2 regions of the Paenibacillus sp. HWE-109 genome follow, and region 1 is predicted to be linked to the other one. Evidence: predicted binding sites of a transcription regulator. Region 1 holds the regulator's gene; the other holds the start of a gene.
What was found. Region 1 encodes CtsR, which represses protease genes until heat stress. Its sites were predicted from a motif close to ATGGTCAATAAAGGTCAAACA; they were not measured.

Region 1 (10,298 bases):
AAATACTCCCTAGTGACCGATAGTGAAGCAGTACCGTGAGGGAAAGGTGAAAAGCACCGCGGAAGCGGAGTGAAAAAGAACCTGAAACCGTGTGCTTACAAAAAGTCAGAGCCCTCTTTATGGGTGATGGCGTGCCTTTTGTAGAATGAACCGGCGAGTTACGTTCCCGTGCGAGGTTAAGTCGAAGAGACGGAGCCGCAGCGAAAGCGAGTCTGAATAGGGCGCTTTAGTACGTGGACGTAGACCCGAAACCGTGTGATCTACCCCTGTCCAGGGTGAAGGTGAGGTAACACTCACTGGAGGCCCGAACCCACGCATGTTGAAAAATGCGGGGATGAGGTGGGGGTAGCGGAGAAATTCCAATCGAACTCGGAGATAGCTGGTTCTCCCCGAAATAGCTTTAGGGCTAGCCTCGGAAGATGAGTTGTGGAGGTAAAGCACTGATTGGGTGCGGGGCCCGCCAAGGGTTACCAAGTCCAGTCAAACTCTGAATGCCACAAACTTTATTCCGGGAGTCAGACAGTGAGTGCTAAGATCCATTGTCAAAAGGGAAACAGCCCAGACCATCAGCTAAGGTCCCCAAGTGTGTGTTAAGTGGGAAAGGATGTGGAGTTGCACAGACAACCAGGATGTTGGCTTAGAAGCAGCCACCATTGAAAGAGTGCGTAATAGCTCACTGGTCGAGTGACTCTGCGCCGAAAATGTAACGGGGCTAAACACGCCACCGAAGCTATGGCTTGCACTTTGTGCATGGGTAGGGGAGCGTTGTATGTACGTTGAATTCTGACCGTAAGGACAGGTGGAGCGCATACAAGTGAGAATGCCGGTATAAGTAACGAAAAGATCAGTGAGAATCTGATCCGCCGAAAACCTAAGGGTTCCTGAGGAAGGCTCGTCCGCTCAGGGTAAGTCGGGACCTAAGGCGAGGCCGAAAGGCGTAGTCGATGGACAACAGGTGGAAATTCCTGTACCACCGTAGCCGTTATGAGCAATGGAGTGACGCAGAAGGATAGTGACGCAGACTGATGGATGTCTGTCCAAGCAGTGAGGCTGATGTGTAGGCAAATCCGCACATCGTAAGGCTGGGCTGTGATGGGGAGGGAAACTTTAAGTACCGAAGGTCATGATTTCACACTGCCAAGAAAAGCTTCTAGCCAGGCGAAGGTGCCCGTACCGCAAACCGACACAGGTGGGTGAGAAGAGAATTCTAAGGCGCGCGGAAGAACTCTCGTTAAGGAACTCGGCAAAATGACCCCGTAACTTCGGGAGAAGGGGTGCCTCGGTAGGGTGAATAGCCCGAGGGGGCCGCAGTGAAAAGGCCCAAGCGACTGTTTAGCAAAAACACAGGTCTGTGCGAAGCCGCAAGGCGAAGTATACGGGCTGACGCCTGCCCGGTGCTGGAAGGTTAAGAGGAGTGGTTAGGGGCAACCCGAAGCTATGAATTGAAGCCCCAGTAAACGGCGGCCGTAACTATAACGGTCCTAAGGTAGCGAAATTCCTTGTCAGGTAAATTCTGACCCGCACGAATGGCGTAACGACTTGGGCGCTGTCTCAACGAGAGATCCGGTGAAATTTTAATACCTGTGAAGATGCAGGTTACCCGCGACAAGACGGAAAGACCCCATGGAGCTTTACTGCAGCTTGATATTGGACTTTGGTACGATCTGTACAGGATAGGTGGGAGCCTTTGAAGCCTGAGCGCCAGCTTGGGTGGAGGCGCCGTTGGGATACCACCCTGATCGTATCGGAGTTCTAACCTGGTACCGTGATCCGGTATGGGGACAGTGTCAGGTGGGCAGTTTGACTGGGGCGGTCGCCTCCTAAAATGTAACGGAGGCGTTTAAAGGTTCCCTCAGAATGGTTGGAAATCATTCGCAGAGTGCAAAGGCATAAGGGAGCTTGACTGCGAGACCTACAAGTCGAGCAGGGACGAAAGTCGGACTTAGTGATCCGGTGGTACCGAATGGAAGGGCCATCGCTCAACGGATAAAAGCTACCCTGGGGATAACAGGCTTATCTCCCCCAAGAGTCCACATCGACGGGGAGGTTTGGCACCTCGATGTCGGCTCATCGCATCCTGGGGCTGAAGTAGGTCCCAAGGGTTGGGCTGTTCGCCCATTAAAGCGGTACGCGAGCTGGGTTCAGAACGTCGTGAGACAGTTCGGTCCCTATCTGTCGCGGGCGTAGGAAATTTGAGAGGAGCTGTCCTTAGTACGAGAGGACCGGGATGGACGTACCGCTGGTGTACCAGTTGTCTCGCCAGAGGCATAGCTGGGTAGCTATGTACGGAGGGGATAAGCGCTGAAAGCATCTAAGCGCGAAGCCCCCCTCAAGATGAGATTTCCCAGTATGTAAGACCCCTTGTAGACGACGAGGTTGATAGGTTCGAGGTGGAAGTGCGGCAACGTATGCAGCTGACGAATACTAATCGGTCGAGGGCTTAACCTAATCCCAAGCAAGTGAAGATAAGCTTTGTAGCTGATTCCGAATACTTGATTGGGACCCAGAAATCCTAAGAACATCTATCTTTACGCACGTTTCGTATCTAGTTTTCAAGGCGCAAATCACGCTTTGACTGTTTGGTGATGATGGCGGAGGGGACCCACGCGTTCCCATCTCGAACACGACCGTTAAGCCCTCCAGCGTCGATGGTACTTGAACCGCAGGGTTCTGGGAGAGTAGAACGTTGCCAAGCAGCTAAGAAACCTTACAAGGAGAAATCCTCGTAAGGTTTTTTCTGTTACTTCTAGTGTGACCACTATCCTCACACCTTTGAGAGAGCTTATTGTCCGTTCATCTATAACTTTCCTATTTATCGCGAGCACAGCAAATTCAAAAAAAGAATTAATTGGTACACGCCCCTACGTTAAGTAGGGGTATTTTTGTAAATACTGTGAGTAGGCTTGGTGTTTACAACACAATGTTAGAAGCAGCACTTGTCAAAAAGAAAGGAAATGATTATAATCTAGTTAAGGTCAAAGAAAGTCAAAGTCAATCAAAGTCAATTTACTTCTAGCAGTCTGGAGGATGAATTGATGCGTAACGTATCAGAAATCATTGAGCAGTATTTGAAACATGTCCTGCAGCAAAGTTCCGAAGGGGCTATTGAGATTCAACGCAACGACTTGGCTGATCAATTCCAATGCGTACCATCCCAAATCAACTATGTTATTAGTACACGGTTTACCTTGGAAAAGGGATACATTGTGGAGAGCAAGCGTGGCGGTGGCGGATACATTCGTATTCAGAAGATCGAGCTCAAAAGTCATGGGTCTATTTTGGACCACATTTTTCGCACGATTCACACACACATAGATCAAGTCACCTCAGAAGGACTTATATACCAGCTGCAGGAGGGTCACTATATTTCAACCCGAGAAGCTAACCTGATTCGGGCAGCGATATCCAGAGATGTGTTGACCTTCAAGCTCCCGCTGCGCGATGAAATTCGGGCTAAGATTCTTAAAGCAATGCTGATATCCTTGCTTAGCAGATGAGGAGGCATAAGAAATGGTTTGTCAGGAATGCGGTAAACGACCGGCGACTCTTCATTTTACGAAGATTATAAATGGAGACAAGAACGAGTTCCACATTTGTGAGAATTGCGCTCGGGAGAAGGGCGAGATGATACCGGGGACGTCGAATGGATTTTCGATTCATAATTTGCTATCCGGCTTGCTCGATTTTGAACCTTCATCCCTGTCCGCGGCGAAGTCACAAGCCATCCGTTGTGAGAACTGTGGCCTTACGTATTCGCAGTTTAGTAAATTAGGTCGGTTTGGTTGCGGATCGTGCTATCAAAGCTTTTCTGAGAAGCTGGACCCTCTTTTCAAAAGGGTTCACGGCAACATCGTTCACGTAGGAAAAGTACCTAAGCGGAGCGGTGGAATCATTCAATGCAAGCGTGAAGTCGATACCCTCAAGAAGGATATGATGGCTTGTATTGAGGCAGAAGAGTTCGAAGAAGCAGCTAAGATTCGTGATCAAATTCGTGAGATCGAGAAGAAAATTGCGGGTATGTGATTTTGTAAGGAAGGTGTGAATCCAGTGACACTACAACGGTTTACAGGAGATGCATTGAGCGAATGGATGAAGGGTGAAGGTCCTGAGTCGGATATCGTCATTAGCAGTCGGATCCGGATTGCACGCAACCTTAGAGATTATCCCTATCCCATGTTAGCTACCAATCAACAATCACAGGAAGTACTTGTTCAATTGTCAGGAGTTCTAGAGAATGAGGAGCTGGAAACGATTAGTCATTTCTCGCTGATCCCGCTTTCAGAGCTCAATGAGCTTGAACGAATGGTTCTTGTGGAGAAGCACTTAATTAGCCCGAATTTAGCTAACGAATCCAGAAATGGCGCCGTTATTTTAAGCGAAAATGAATCCATCAGTATTATGATCAACGAAGAGGATCATCTTCGCATACAATGTTTATGTCCCGGCTTTCAGATTAAAGAAGTGTGGGATTTGGCGAATCAAATCGATGATATTTTTGAAACGCAAATGGATTATGGATATGATGAAAAGCGTGGCTACCTAACAAGCTGTCCCACGAATGTAGGGACCGGAATTCGCGCTTCGGTCATGATGCATCTGCCTGCTTTGGTGCTCAGCCAACAAATTAATCGGATTTTATCAGCAGTTACCCAGGTTGGGTTGACAGTTAGAGGATTATATGGGGAAGGCAGCGAAGCTTTAGGTAATCTGTTCCAAATATCGAATCAGATTACGCTAGGGCAATCCGAAGAAGAGATTATTGATAATTTACACAGCGTGGCTAGACAAATTATTGAGCATGAACGTGCGGCCAGACATAAGCTGATTCAAGAATCGAGAATGCGGATAATAGACCGTGTGAACCGTTCTCTCGGCATTTTGTCCTATGCAGGGATCATGGACTCTAAGGAAGCTGCGCAGCGTTTGTCCGATGTAAGATTGGGGATTGACCTTGGGATCATTAACAATGTTTCATCCCATGTGCTCAATGAGCTGCTGGTGATGACGCAACCTGGGTTTCTTCAGCAGTATGCAGGTGAGAAGTTAAATGCCGAAGAGCGTGATATACGCCGGGCAGAGCTGATCCGTGAAAGGTTCGGCAGAATTTAATGAGCATTAGATTCATCCTTTAGGTTTTCCATAGATATACTACTTTTGGAGGTGTTCTCTATGATGTTTGGCAGATTTACAGAACGTGCGCAGAAGGTTCTTTCTTTGGCACAAGAGGAAGCAGTTCGCTTAGGGCATAATAATATCGGCACTGAGCACATTTTACTTGGTCTTATTCGCGAAGGGGAAGGCATTGCTGCTAAAGCACTCGTTGCTCTGGGCCTCGGACTTGAGAAAATTCAAGACGAAGTCGAATCTCTGATTGGCAGAGGACAAGAACAGCCTACCAATATTGCGTATACGCCTAGAGCGAAAAAAGTCATCGAACTTTCGATGGATGAAGCTAGAAAACTAGGTCACACTTATGTGGGGACTGAACATATTTTACTTGGACTTATTCGCGAAGGCGAAGGGGTTGCGGCACGCGTGCTGAATAACTTGGGTGTGTCTTTGAACAAAGCGCGTCAACAAGTGCTTCAACTACTGGGCAGCAGTGAGACTGTATCACCAAGCCACGGCAGCAACCAGAATGTGAATACACCTACCTTGGATGGGTTAGCGAGAGATCTGACTGCTTATGCCAAAGAGGGACATTTGGACCCTGTGATTGGCCGAAGCAAAGAAATTGAGCGTGTTATTCAAGTGCTTAGCCGTAGAACCAAGAACAATCCTGTGCTAATTGGCGAGCCGGGTGTTGGTAAAACAGCGATTGCTGAAGGCTTGGCGCAAAAGATTATTAACAACGAAATTCCGGAGACTTTGAAGGATAAAAGAGTCATGACCCTCGATATGGGCTCTGTTGTGGCAGGGACCAAATATCGTGGTGAGTTTGAAGATCGCCTCAAGAAGATCATGGACGAAATTCGCCAAGCGGGTAACATCGTACTGTTCATTGATGAGCTTCATACCTTGATCGGCGCTGGTGGGGCTGAAGGAGCTATTGATGCTTCCAACATCCTCAAACCGGCTCTTGCACGAGGTGAGCTGCAGTGTATTGGTGCGACAACGTTAGATGAATATCGTAAATATATTGAAAAAGACGCTGCGCTTGAACGCCGTTTCCAACCGATTACGGTTGATCAACCATCGCCGGATGAAGCGATACAAATTCTTTATGGATTGCGTGATCGGTATGAGGCGCATCACCGTGTGAAAATCACTGATGCTGCTATTCAAGAAGCTGTTAAACTTTCGGATCGTTACATTACAGACCGCTTCCTGCCTGATAAAGCGATCGATTTAATTGATGAGGCCAGCTCCAAAGTTAGGCTTCGCTCTTACACGGTACCGCCATCCTTGAAACAGCTTGAGAATAAGCTGGAAGATATCCGCAAAGAGAAAGACGCGGCGGTTCAAAGCCAAGAGTTCGAGAAAGCGGCCGGTCTTCGCGATACAGAGCAAAAGCTTCGTGAAGAGTTGGATACGACGAAGAACGAATGGAAAGAGAAACAAGGTCGTTTGGATACGGAAGTTACGCCGGATGACATTGCCCAAATCGTAGCGAGCTGGACTGGAATTCCGGTCAGCAAGCTGGCGGAAGAAGAAACCGAGCGACTGCTCAAGATGGAAGAGATTCTTCATGAACGTGTCATTGGTCAAGAAGAAGCTGTGAAATCGGTTAGCCGCGCTATCCGCCGCGCGAGAGCAGGACTTAAGGATCCGAAGCGTCCGATGGGCTCCTTCATTTTCCTTGGACCAACGGGTGTAGGTAAAACAGAATTGGCGCGCGCGTTAGCGGAATCTTTATTCGGTGACGACAATGCCGTAGTACGTATCGATATGTCCGAGTACATGGAGAAGCATTCGACATCCCGACTCGTTGGGGCGCCTCCAGGCTATGTGGGTTATGAAGAAGGCGGCCAGCTTACCGAGAAGGTTCGTCGTAAGCCGTACTCCGTCGTACTGCTCGATGAAATCGAAAAAGCGCATCCGGAAGTGTTCAACATCCTCCTTCAAGTTTTGGAAGACGGACGTTTAACAGACTCCAAAGGACGCACGGTTGATTTCCGCAATACATTGATCATCATGACATCCAATGTGGGTGCCGATGTGATCAAGAAGAATTCGTCACTGGGCTTTACGGCTGCGGTTGATGCCGGCAGAGACTATACGAATATGAAAGACAAAGTGATGGGCGAGCTTAAGAAAAGCTTCCGTCCCGAATTCCTTAACCGGATTGATGAAACGATTGTGTTCCATTCCTTGGATGAAACGCATATCGCACAAATCGTTAGCTTAATGGCAGAAGATCTTCGCAAACGTCTTAAAGAGCAAGAAGTTGACTTCTTGTTGACAGATAAAGCGAAAATGTTCTTGGCCAAAGAAGGCTTTGATCCTACGTATGGGGCAAGACCGCTGCGTAGAGCCATTCAGAAGCATATTGAAGATCGCTTGTCCGAGGAACTGCTTAGAGGAAATATATCCAAAGGCGACTCCTTGACAATCGATGAAAACGAAGGCGAACTTGTCGTCTTGAAGAGCGAAGGCGTAGTTGCCAAATAAATGAAAAGCAAAAAAGCATTTTGCATCATCCAGCGTGGATGCGGCAAAATGCTTTTTATTTGCTTTAGCTCTTTCAGGGGCTTCATAATCATAGTAAACTTTATTTGGAAAAGGAAGTTTGAAAATAATTGATTAATTGGAGAAGTGATTCTTACATATGAAAAAGAAAACCACATACAAGTGTACCAGTTGCGGTCAAGAGCATCCCAAATGGCAAGGTTCGTGCAGCAGTTGTCGGGAGTGGAATACGCTCGAAGAAGAAGATGTTATCAACGCTCCTAGTGGTGGCCAAAAGGGCGTAACGAAAAAAAAGAATGTTGTCATTAACCGTCTTACCGATACCGTGTCTCAGAACAGTGATAGAATTGTTACTAAATACAATGAATTTAATCGCGTAATGGGTGGAGGGATCGTTAAGGATTCTGTTACGATTATCACGGCTGTTCCAGGTGCGGGGAAATCTACGCTTTTGTTGCAAATATCGGATGATGTGGCGAAGCAAGGGTTGAAAGTGTTGTACGCTTCTGGGGAAGAAAGTGACAGCCAGATCAAGAGAAGAGCTGAGCGAGTCCTGCAAAATATTCATAAAAACGTCTGGGTTTATTCGGATAATAGCTTGAATAATGTCTTGGGTTGTATTGACCAGGTAGACCCGGATTTGATTATTATTGATAGTATTCAAACTTTTTTATTGGAAGAATATCCACAAAGACCCGGGTCCCCTACGCAAACGATGGAATGCGCCAATACGCTCCTCAAGGTTGCCAAAGATGCGCAAAGACCAAGAGCTATTATTATGGTTGGACAGATGACGAAAGATAACGAATTAGCTGGTTTAAGAGCATTAGAACATTTGGTGGATGCCGTTCTTGTTCTGGAAGGAGAAGAAGGTGAGGAGCTGAAACAGCTATTCTCCACTAAAAACCGCTACGCCAGCACAGGAGAACTTGGATTTTTCACCATGGGAGAGCAAGGATTGACACCTATTGATAACCCCTCAGAGTTCTTCATGACGCAAAGAGACGAAAATGATGTTGTGAGTGGGAGCGCATTAACAGTCGTTAAAGAAGGCACAAGACCGATTATTTTGGAGATAGAAAGTTTAGTATCAACGACGTTCATGCCATACCCAAGCCGGATTGCTGAATGTTTAAAAAAGGACCATGTAAACACACTTATCAGCATCATGGAACAAAGAGCTAATATACCTTTACATGATAAGAATGTGGTTGTGAAAACAACGGGTGGCATTCGCTTAAAGGAACAGTCCTCAAACTTAGCCGCGATAATGAGTATTGTCTCTTCCTGCAAGAACCAAGGTATTCCTAATGATACTGTTTTTATCGCAGATATTGGATTAACGGGTGAATTAAAGAAAGTACCTACATTGGAACTAAGAATCAGAGAACTTGAAAGAATGGGTTTCAAACGAGTCTATGTTGCGCTTAATGGTTTAAAAAGCACAACTTCATTTTCTACAATAAAAGTAGTCCCATGCAAAACCTTGAGTCAGGTCATACACTCTGTATTTGGTTCATCCAACCAAGGCAAAGAGCAGAGAGCACCCTGGGATGAGGAAGATAATTAGCATGAAATAGGATATAGTTATATACTTAACAGTTTATCAATTATATACAACTTCTTTTAAAGGAAAGCATTTTCCGTTATACTTAGTTGTAAGGATTTAGCAACTGAACTCTATTCTTAGTCCGATCGGGATTAAGGATGCTTAGGTTGAATCAAAACAGCATGAATTTCGAATGTGACATGTATGATATATGTAGAGACTCTTGTGGTCATTCAACCTGCAAGCCTTCAGGAGGAAAATGATGAGTAAAGAAGAGATAAAGCGAGACGTCATGAGCCAATTGCTGCAAATGGTAGCGCCTGGTACTCCGTTCCGCGATGGTTTGGAGAATGTCCTACGCGCCAAAACGGGTGGACTTCTTGTAGTTGGCTATAGCGCAGAAGTGCGAGAAATCGTAGATGGCGGTTTTTCGATCGATTGCGATTTCTCACCTAACTACTTATATGAGCTTGCCAAGATGGATGGCGCGATTATTCTAAGTGAAGATATCAAGCGAATTCTTTATGCAAACACACAACTAATCCCGGACTCCTCGATCTCCTCTTCAGAGACGGGAATTCGCCATCGCACAGCGGAACGAGTTGCGAAGCAAACGAACAAATTAGTGGTCTCAATTTCACAGCGGCGAAATGTCATCACCTTATATCAAGGCAATTTACGCTATGCGCTCAAAGATATCGGTGTTATTTTGACCAAAGCGAACCAAGCGATTCAGACCTTGGAACGTTATAAAGTGGTGCTTGATCAATCGCTGACGAATCTGAGCGCGTCTGAGTTTGAGGAATTAGTTACACTCCATGATGTTACCAATGTGATTGCACGTTTCGAGATGGTTTTACGCATTAAAGCGGAGATCAATCGATATATTAATGAATTGGGGAATGAAGGACGCCTCATCAGTATGCAATTGGAAGAACTTGTGGGGAATGCGGAACTTGAAGCGCGTTTGCTCGTAAAAGATTATGTAAGGGAATTATCCGAAGACCGAGTCAAGGAAATGCAAGCAGGTTTGAAGCGGTTATCGTCAGATGAACTGTTAGAACCGCACCAAATCATTCGCTTACTTGGTTATCCGCATACGAATTCCATCGTCGAAGAA
Region 2 (10,298 bases), 840 kb from region 1:
AGGGCCTTCGCCATAAACCATAGCGCGATAGGATTTCTCTGTCCGCTCCCAGCGTTTATCGCGATCCATCGCATAATAACGACCTTGAACCGTCGCAATTTTGCCTACGCCGACTTCCGCGATTTTTTGCAGCAAGCTTGCCATGTACACCTTAGCGGAGTCCGGAGCTACGTCGCGGCCATCGAGGAAGGCATGGATATAGACATCTTCGAATTGCTCTTTTTTAGCCAAGTCCAGCAAAGCGAACAAATGCTGAATGTGACTATGTACGCCGCCATCGGAAAGCAGCCCGTACAGGTGCAGCTTCTTGCCGTTAACTTTGGCATGACGAACAGCGCCTAAAATAGTTTCATTATCATAAAATTCGCCGTCACGAATCGATTTGGAAATCCGCGTCAAATCCTGATAAACAATCCGGCCTGCGCCGATGTTCAGGTGTCCTACTTCAGAATTCCCCATCTGGCCTTCCGGCAAACCTACAGCTTCACCGCAAGCGGTTAATGTGGTATGCGGGAAAGTCGCCCAATAACGGTCGTAATTCGGTTTTTTCGCATGAGCAACCGCATTCCCCTGCTCTTCCGAGCGGAGTCCGAAGCCATCGAGAATGATGAGTGCTACCGGTTTCGGTCTGGACATGTTACTTCGCCCCCTGGACAAGTTGGATGTAGGAAGCTGCTTCCAAGCTCGCTCCGCCTACAAGTGCGCCGTCAATGTCCGGCTGTGCCATGTACTCAGCAATGTTGTTTGGCTTCACGCTGCCGCCGTATTGAATACGAACTGCGTCTGCTACGGAAGCACCGTACAAGCCGCTGACAAGCTGACGGATGTAGCCGATAACATCCTGTGCATCTTCAGCCGTGGAGGATTTGCCTGTGCCGATCGCCCAGATTGGCTCATAAGCGATAACCACTTGCGCTGCTTGTTCTGCGCTCAGACCAGCGAAAGCTGCTTCTGTTTGCACTTTGCAAACATCTTTGGTTTGACCTGCTTCACGCTCTTCGAGCTTCTCGCCTACGCAAAGGATTGGCGTCAAGCCGTGTTTGAAAGCTGCAACGACTTTCTTGTTCACGATTTCGTCTGTTTCCGCGAAGTAAGCTCTGCGCTCGGAGTGACCGATAATGACGTACTCTACGCCAAGATCCTTCAACATCACGCCGCTGATTTCACCTGTGAAAGCACCGTTGTCTTCAAAATGCAGGTTTTGTGCGCCAACATGAACATCCGCGCCTTTCGCAGCTTCAACCAGTGCTGGCAGATTCGTGAAAGGAGAGCAAATTACGCTCTCTACGCCTTCAATTGTGCTGCCTTTGATTTCATTCACGAAGCTTACAGCTTCGGAAACGGTTTTGAACATTTTCCAGTTACCCGCGATAATCGGTTTTCTACTCATTGGATTGATGCTCCTTTGTGAAAAATTATTTATCGTTCAAGGCTACTACGCCTGGCAATGCTTTACCTTCCATAAACTCCAAGGAAGCTCCGCCGCCAGTGGACATATGGTTCATTTTATCAGCCAAATGGAACTTCTCTGTAGCTGCAGCGGAATCACCGCCACCGATAACCGTGTAACCGGAAGTTGCTGCACAAGCCTCAGCTACTGCACGTGTACCATGGGAGAAAGGCTCGATTTCGAATACGCCCATCGGTCCGTTCCAAACGACCAGCTTGGATTTCGCGATAACGTCTGCATACAGCTCACGTGTTTTCGGTCCGATATCAATGCCTTCCCAATCTGCAGGAATGCCATCAATGCCAACGATTTGCGTATTCGCATCAGCACTGAATTTATCTGTAACAACGATATCTACAGGAAGTAGGAAGTTCACGCCTTTTTCTTTTGCTTTCTCAATAAAGCTAAGCGCTAAATCAAGCTTCGAATTGTCCAAAAGCGATTTACCGATTTCATAGCCTTGTGCTTTCAAGAATGTATAGGACAGACCGCCGCCAATCAAGACGTTGTCTGCAATGTTCAGGAGGTTTTCAATGACAGCGATTTTGTCTTTCACTTTGGATCCGCCAACGATAGCTGTGAAAGGACGCTCAGGGTTGTTCAGCGCTTTGCCTAGAACATCAAGCTCTTTCTCCATCAAAAGACCGGAAACAGCCGGGATGTAAGCAGCGATTCCTGCCGTCGAAGCATGCGCACGGTGAGCAGCGCCGAAAGCATCATTCACGAACAGATCCGCAAGATCAGCGAAAGCTTTGGCCAATTCAGGATCATTCTTCTCTTCGCCTTCGTTGAAACGAACGTTTTCAAGCAAGAGAACATCGCCATTTTCAAGCGCATCGACTTGTGCTTTCACGATTTCGCCAACGGATTGATCCGCTTTAATCACGTTTTGGCCAAGCAGCTCAGCCAATTTCGCAGCTACCGGCGTCAAACGAAGCTCTTCAACCACTTGTCCGTTTGGACGACCAAAATGAGCTGCAAGAATGACTTTAGCGCCTTGCTCTACTAAGAATTTAATCGTAGGAAGCGTTTCTCTGATCCGAGTATCATCGGTGATTTGACCGTTCTCTACAGGTACGTTGAAATCAACGCGAACAAATACTCTTTTACCAGCTACTTCAACATCGCGAACACTTTTCTTATTCATCGTAAAAGCCTCCCTGAGCGTGTATGGTTTTCTTCCGGTCTACCTTTTATATGGGAAAATCGCACATAAAGAGGAGAATCGCTTCTCCCCTTCATGTCGTTTTGTGTGTGTTGCTGCTATGGAATTACAGACCTTTTTTCGCGATGAAAGCTACCAAGTCAACTACACGGTTGGAGTAACCCCACTCGTTGTCGTACCAGGAAACCACTTTCAGCATGTTGTCGCCAACTACCATTGTGGAAAGAGCATCGATTGTGGAGGAAGCTGGATCGCCATTGAAATCGCTGGAAACCAAAGCATCTTCTGTGTAGTTCAGAATGCCTTTAAGAGGGCCTTCGGAAGCTGCTTTCAGAGCTGCGTTTACTTCATCAACTGTTACGTTAACTTTCAACTCAACAACCAAGTCAGTTACGGAAACGTTAGGCGTAGGAACACGCATAGCCATACCGTTCAATTTGCCTTTAAGCTCAGGAAGAACTAGGCCGATTGCTTTTGCTGCACCAGTGCTGGAAGGAATGATGTTCTCAGCTGCTGCGCGAGCACGACGAAGGTCTTTGTGCGGAACGTCAAGCACGGATTGGTCATTTGTGTAGGAGTGAACAGTTGTCATCATCCCTTTTACGATTCCGAAGCTATCGTTGATAACTTTCGCGAAAGGAGCCAGACAGTTTGTTGTACAAGAAGCGTTGGAGATAATTGTATGAGCAGCTGGATCGTATTTGTCTTCGTTTACGCCCAGTACGATAGTGATATCTTCGTCGGAAGCAGGAGCGGAGATGATAACTTTCTTAGCTCCACCTTTCAAGTGAAGGGCTGCTTTTTCTTTTGCTGTGAAAATACCAGTAGATTCGATAACGATTTCTGCGCCTACAGATGCCCAAGGCAGGTTCCCAGGGTCACGCTCAGCAAAAACTTTGATGGAGCGACCGTTAACGATCAATTCGCCTTCACCAGCTTCAACTGTAGCGTCTAGTTTACCGTGAGTTGTGTCATATTTGAGCAAGTGAGCCAATGTTTTAACGTCAGTCAAATCATTTACTGCCACGATTTGTACTTCTGAATTGTTCAAAGCTGCGCGAAATACGTTACGACCAATACGTCCGAAACCGTTAATACCTACTTTTGTTGTCATAGCCAATTCCTCCTAAGATTAAATAAATAATTATATTTCAAAACGCAGCCGGTTAAGGCATACGTTATGATGTCTTTCTCACACATGTTTCATTATTTCCAGTGCAGCCGCTTCATCCGTTACAAGCACGTTCTCTTGCCCGTGACGAAGGACCGATGCGATCGCTTCACCTTTGCTCTTGCCCCCAGCTACGCCAATCACAACTTCAATCCGCTGCAGATCCTCCAGTCGAAGTCCGACCGTTGGCATCTTGTGAACCACATTTCCTTGTCGGTCAAAATAGTACCCGAATGCCTCTGCAAGAGCGCCATCGGCTTGTAAGCTGCGTGTCGTTTCGGCATCTACCTTGCGCCTGCGCGCCATGACCATAGCATCTCCGATACCGTGTACAACGATGCGACAACTGCGAACAGCGTCAACAACTTCCTGAATCTGCGGATCTTGGATAAGGGATTGATACGCTTCCTCTCCGAGATGATCCGGTACGTGCAGGAGCCTGTATTTCCCGCCAGTCTTCTTGGCCATAATGGAAGCGATGGTGTTTGCCTGCATATCCACGCTTTCCCCAAGTCCACCGCGAGCCGGTACGAACCAGCTGCCTTTCAGGGAAGAAGAAATCGCCAGATTATTGGCAATCTGCGCCATGGTAGAGCCGCCTGTAACCGCGATGATATCATCTTTGGCTACATATTTGCGCAAAGCTGCTGCGCCTGCCCGGCCAAGCTCCTTCTTCGTGAAATCCGAAGTATCCGAGTCGCCTGGTACTACAATGACTTGTGAAAGTCCGTACGCCTTGGCAATGCTCTCCTCCAAGTCGGTTAAACCAAAAGCAATCTTGATGATCGGCAACATGTCTTCAAGCAGTTGACGACCGGACTCGGTAATTCTCATACCTGCTGCATCGGATTCAAGAAGCCCAAGCTCCTTCAAGAAATCGACTTCACCGCGGAGCACGCGCTCCGTCATATCGAGCGACGAGGCTAATGTGCGGCGTCCGACAACGCCGGAAACCAAGATATGATGCAGAATCGAGTACCGCTTCTTCATGATGTCCAATAGATCTGGCAAGAGCTGTTTCTGAATGTCAAGTATTTCTCTCATATGACGACGACTGACGCTCCTGATCCTATTGATGGACGTTTTGTGTCCCGGGTCTGCATTTTATGTCCCACCCGGGCGAAAAAAAAGTGACTTACCTCTTTCCGGCTTCGGAAAGCATATTTCACTGAACTTGATTACATTTTTATTATAACCAATTCTAACTGAATATTCAACATTTGTTCAAACATTTTCAGTAAAAAAGACTGAAAGGGCTTACTGTCTTGCTTTTTATGGAAGTCTGACATATAATAACCCTTGCTTCACTTTTTTGCAGATATGCGCCCGTGGTCCAATGGATATGACGTAGGCCTCCGAAGCCTGAGATAAAGGTTCGATTCCTTTCGGGCGCGTCCATAAGAAACACCCTGAATCAGTTCTCGAACTGATTTTTTTTATTCTTAGTTTGACCTTTCTTGACCTTCAGAGGTTTTTTCGTTATCATACTTGTAGATACTGTAAATAGTATGTACCCCGGAGAACAATTTCATCAGTCTCTGATTGAACTGGCTCCACACATTAAACCAAGTACCCACCCCAAGGAGGTCATTCTCATGAGTTTTATCCCTATGGTAGTCGAACAGGACGCGCGCGGTGAAAGAGGATATGACATCTACTCTCGCTTGCTGAAGGACCGCATCATTTTCTTAGGCACGGGTGTCAACGATGTTGTGGCGAACTCCATCATTGCTCAATTACTTTTCTTGGCCGCCCAAGATCCTGATAAAGATATCTCGCTTTACATCAACAGCCCCGGCGGATCCATCACAGCCGGTATGGCGATCTTCGACACGATGCAGTTCATCAAACCAGACGTATCCACGATCTGCGTTGGTATGGCTGCTTCCATGGGCGCATTCCTGCTGACGGCAGGCGCCAAAGGCAAGCGCTACGCGCTGCCGAACAGCGAAGTCATGATTCACCAACCGCTCGGCGGTGCTGAGGGTCAAGCCTCCGACATCGAAATCCGCGCGAAGCGCATTTTGAAAATGCGTGACAACCTGAACACAATCTTGGCAGAGCGCACAGGGCAAACGTTCGAGCGCATCGAAAAAGATACGGACCGCGACAATTTCATGAGCGCTGCTGAAGCAGCCGCATATGGACTCATTGATAAAGTGATCGAGCGCGTCTAATCGCAACAATAAAAGCCAGCCTGCATGGACACTCAGCCGAGTGCCGCGCGGCTGGTTTTTTTATTGGCTGGAAAACAACTTTTAACGCCCTCTTACACACCTCTGTGCTTCGCGTCCGGGTCTAAGCCACCAAAACCAGCGAATAGGCCAAGAACTCGGGCATCTTCGCTGACTTTAAGAGTGAATTTCAGCGTTAAGTCCAGCTTCCCGCTCATTCCACCCACTTTAACGTTGAAAAACATCCTTAACTCCACCCACGCGTCCCAAACTCGGCATATACGATGACTTTAAGAGTGAATTTCAGTGTTAACTCCAGCTTCCCGCTCATTCCGCCCACTTTAACGTTGAAAAACATCCTTAACTCCGCAGCCAAGCCCTCGTCCGTCATCCCACACCAAAAGAGCCCCTCGAGCCTCCATCCAATGAATTTCATTGAAAACAGGAGATCTCAAGAGGCTCTAACTCTTACTAACTCTTACTAACTCTTACTTACTTCTTCTCATCCAACGGATAGAAAATCAAATCAATCGGGAAGGCCGAACCCGCAGGAGGCGTGAACTCGATGTCGAGCGCATCTTCCGTTCCCGTCGTCCGAGCTAGCACTTCCATCCCGTCAAAGGCGGTAATGACGCCGGAGTACGGCACTGGAATGATCTCGCCGTTAATCTTGAACGGGCCTTTGAACACGCCGCCTTTGGCCATAATCATCACAGCCATTTTGCGCGGCTTATCTGCATGGATTTTGTAGACCACGCCGTAGTTGCCGCCGTTTTCTACATTCTGCTTGCGCATTACGTCATATCCCTTGACGAACGGATCGGTTTTATTGTCTCCTATCGTCAAGACGGACGTTTTGGTGAAGCTGGTCGCGTCAATATCCCATTTGAGCTCAGAGATGGGGAATGTCCCGCGCACATGCCCTGTGAAGCCTAGAAGCGGCAAATCCTGCGCTGTCGTCGGGGTCAATCTTTGATCGGTTACACCAAACGAGATTTGCAGCTCGCCGTCTGTTTCCACATCATAGAACAAGTTCACACCTTGCCCAGGATAGAAGTCAGGCAGCTTGGCGTAGATATAGGTATCATGCGGAGGTACCGTCAACTGTTCCGTGTACACATTTTCAAGAAGGAAATCGACAGAAGCCTCGCTGCCAATCAAGTTGGCATAGACGGAAGGGTAAACCTCACCTTTGTTCGTCGTCTTAATCGTCACTGGTTTGTCCGTGTTGTTCGTTGCGAAAATGGCCATCGTCATCTTCTGTTTCGTGCCATTGATGTGATCGGCGTACAATCTCGCCTTCCCATTAATGTTATCTCGGTACAAAATACCGCGCTCCGTGAACTCTTCCGGACTATCACTCACGAGCAGAGTACGCCCAGGAACTTCAGTCACTTTCTTAGGCAGTGGAAGCATTTGATTGAAATGCGCCCAAATGGTTCCCCAGTCGGACTTGATAAATCCGCCAACTGGCTTCGTGTAGATCGGGTATTCCACTTCAGTGAGGTAAGTCTCATCCACAACAGTGACGTAACTTTTGAACAATTTGCTCACATGTCCATGACCGTCTTTCACCGTCAACGTAACGGGATATTTCCCAGCTTTGAAGAACACGTCCTGTTTTCCCGTCCATTCGTACGAGGCAATCCCCTCTGCATCCGGATCATAGCTCAAATCCAGATATTTCACAGGCTCTCCAAGGCGGTATGTCGGCTTCGCAGTCGCGAATTTAGCCACAGGTCGGGAATTGCTATCCTGGTCGATATAGATGCCCTCAGGATTCTTGAAGTGCACAATTTCCACACGGCGAAGTTCACTGTTATACGTATATTTAGCGCCCATATAATCAGCCAACCAAGTCAATTTCACCAGAAGCTTGCCATTCACAATCGCTGCAACGGAGTTGAAAGGCGTATCTACGCCGTTCGTCGTTACGGTCTTATGATCGGCATCCAAGACGATGTTGTAGCCCGGAGGCGTCATCTGGATCGTTCTGGAGGCGTCGTTCCACTCGACAGTGAACCCCATGGTATCTCCGAGGAATTTAGCAGGCACGTACGTGCTGCCATTAATGATCGTAGAAGGAGAATCCAAATGAATTTGCTCTTGATTCACAAAAGCTTCAGCCTTATCAATATAAAGTAGGATAAAGGACGCTCCTGCCGATACCGCTTGGGCAGCAGGTGCCGCTACAGCACTAGCAAGAAACACGAAAAACGCGAGTAGGGCGATAATCTCTTTCTTTAATGCATGGAATTTCATTCTCTCTCTGGCTCCTTTGGGGATTATTGCGAAAACGTCAGGAATGGCAAATAGCCCTTTCCTTCATTGACCACGTTCATTAGACGCAGGCAATAGAAAAAGGTTGCTAATTCCCCTAGATGTTAACAAAATTGACACTTAGAAAGTATCCAGCATGCTAACTTATCACTTGCAAAAAAGCCTCCTCGAAAGGAAGCTTTTGAAGGATTATTGGTTTTCCAATTCTTCTTTGCTGACTAATGTGACTAAAGCGTTTACAGCCTGCTCTGCGTCCGAACCTTCTGCACTTATGAAGACTTCGGTCCCTGTGCTGATCGCAAGACTCATAATTCCCATGATGCTCTTGGCATTCACTTTCTTTTCATCTTTCTCAACAAAGATCTCGGATGAAAACTTATTCGCCTCTTGAACAAACAATGCCGCAGGTCTGGCATGAAGTCCTGTTCTCAACTTCACAACGACTGGACGTCTGGACATGGAACTAATTCCCCCTAGTGTGGAGCTTATATGAATTACTTTTGATAACAGCGTTATACCTTATGTTTTAACATTATAGCATTTTTCCCCGAAGTACACTAGAAAAAATGCGAAAAACTTATGGATGTGTGACAGAAGTGCTTCTTATCTACGAATTTCGCTGTTTTTCAGCCAATTCGTCAATTTTTCGCAGCCGATGGTTAACCCCGGATTTGCTTACACTGCCTTTCAGCATGTCGCCTACCTCTTTGAGATTCAGATCGGGATGCTGCAGTCTAATTTCGGCAACTTCGCGCAGCTTCTCAGGCAGGCTATCCAGGCCGACTTCTCTCTGGAGAAGTCGGATATTCTCAATCTGTCTGACCGCCGCGCCGATCGTCTTGTTCAAGTTCGCTGTTTCACAGTTGACGATCCGATTCACAGAGTTCCGCATATCTTTCATAATCCGCACATCTTCAAAACGCAATAATGCTTGATGCGCGCCTATGATGCTTAGAAACTCAATAATTTTCTCGCCTTCTTTGATGTACAAAACAAACCCTTTTTTACGTTCGATGAAACGCGCGTTCAAATCGAATTTGTTCGCTAGCTGCGTTAGCGCTTTGCAATGCTCCTCATAAATCGAGGCGATTTCCAAATGATAGGAAGAGCCTTCCGGATTATTCACGGAGCCTCCCGCCATGAAAGCGCCACGGAGATACGCACGCTTGCAGCAGTTGCCGCGGATGATCTCTTTATTAATTCCGGTTGTGAAAATAAATCCTTCGGAAACAATTTTGAGATCACTTAGCAGTTCCTGCACCTGCCCGGGTACTCGAACAATGTAAACATTGTTTTTCTTCAGACGCATTTTCTTACGCACAAGTAATTCCGTGTGCAATTTGTACGCCTTTTTGATGAGCGAGTAGATCCGTCGGGCTATCGCCGCATTTTCCGTGGAAATATCGAGAACAACACGTTGGTTCGTTAACTGAACCGAGCCATTCATACGAATCAAGGCTGACAGTTCGGCTTTTTCACAACATGCTTCCGATTCCGTTATTAGGGTTAACTCTTTTTTGGTTGTTGCCGCAAAGGACACGAGACTCACTTCTTCCTTAACATCCAGCTTTCGACGAGCTGATAAATATGGTCACTCAATTTCTCGGCATCATGACGAAGGTAGGTGCGAAATAACACGAGCCGATCAGCAATAACACGGTACCCTCTTTTGGTGACTTCATCCAGGTCCAAATGAACCGCTTTCGAACCCTTCTCGGCATATTTGGCCTGGACTTGCGGAGGAATTTCCCCATTATTCACAATGACATAATCAAATAAATGCTGGTGCAGGTGATCATAAATCGCATCCAGGTGATCACTGACGGAATAATCATCGGTTTCCCCTGGTTGTGTCATGACATTGCAGATGAACAGTTTAACGGCTTTCGACTTCACAATCTCATCTACAATCCCGGGAACAAGCAAATTCGGCAGCAGGCTGGTGTATAAGCTGCCAGGGCCGCACAGGATAGCATCGGCTTCCCGAATGGCCTGAACAGCTTCAGCAAGCGGAGTCACATTCGTAGGCTCAATGAATACCCGCTTGATGCGTCCATC

Region 2: clpP (ATP-dependent Clp endopeptidase proteolytic subunit ClpP) is a predicted target of CtsR. The motif match lies at 5,231-5,251, and genes of this name have one in related genera.

Annotation. Positions count from the first base shown of each region.
Region 1 is NZ_CP091881.1:6,821,335-6,831,632, reverse strand. It holds rRNA gene LOZ80_RS29280 (23S ribosomal RNA) at 1-2,448, shown strand, start outside; rRNA gene rrf (5S ribosomal RNA) at 2,579-2,695, shown strand; gene LOZ80_RS29270 (CtsR family transcriptional regulator) at 3,036-3,497, shown strand; gene LOZ80_RS29265 (protein-arginine kinase activator protein McsA) at 3,511-4,023, shown strand; gene LOZ80_RS29260 (protein-arginine kinase McsB) at 4,090-5,109, shown strand; gene clpC (ATP-dependent protease ATP-binding subunit ClpC) at 5,170-7,611, shown strand; gene radA (DNA repair protein RadA) at 7,769-9,199, shown strand; gene disA (DNA integrity scanning diadenylate cyclase DisA) at 9,441-10,298, shown strand, end outside.
Region 2 is NZ_CP091881.1:7,659,197-7,669,494, reverse strand. It holds gene gpmI (2,3-bisphosphoglycerate-independent phosphoglycerate mutase) at 1-636, opposite strand, end outside; gene tpiA (triose-phosphate isomerase) at 638-1,390, opposite strand; gene LOZ80_RS32985 (phosphoglycerate kinase) at 1,416-2,597, opposite strand; gene gap (type I glyceraldehyde-3-phosphate dehydrogenase) at 2,722-3,729, opposite strand; gene LOZ80_RS32975 (sugar-binding transcriptional regulator) at 3,808-4,830, opposite strand; tRNA gene LOZ80_RS32970 (tRNA-Arg) at 5,109-5,180, shown strand; gene clpP (ATP-dependent Clp endopeptidase proteolytic subunit ClpP) at 5,382-5,963, shown strand; gene LOZ80_RS32960 (hypothetical protein) at 6,056-6,205, opposite strand; gene LOZ80_RS32955 (stalk domain-containing protein) at 6,453-8,222, opposite strand; gene LOZ80_RS32950 (HPr family phosphocarrier protein) at 8,430-8,699, opposite strand; gene whiA (DNA-binding protein WhiA) at 8,848-9,780, opposite strand; gene LOZ80_RS32940 (gluconeogenesis factor YvcK family protein) at 9,786-10,298, opposite strand, start outside.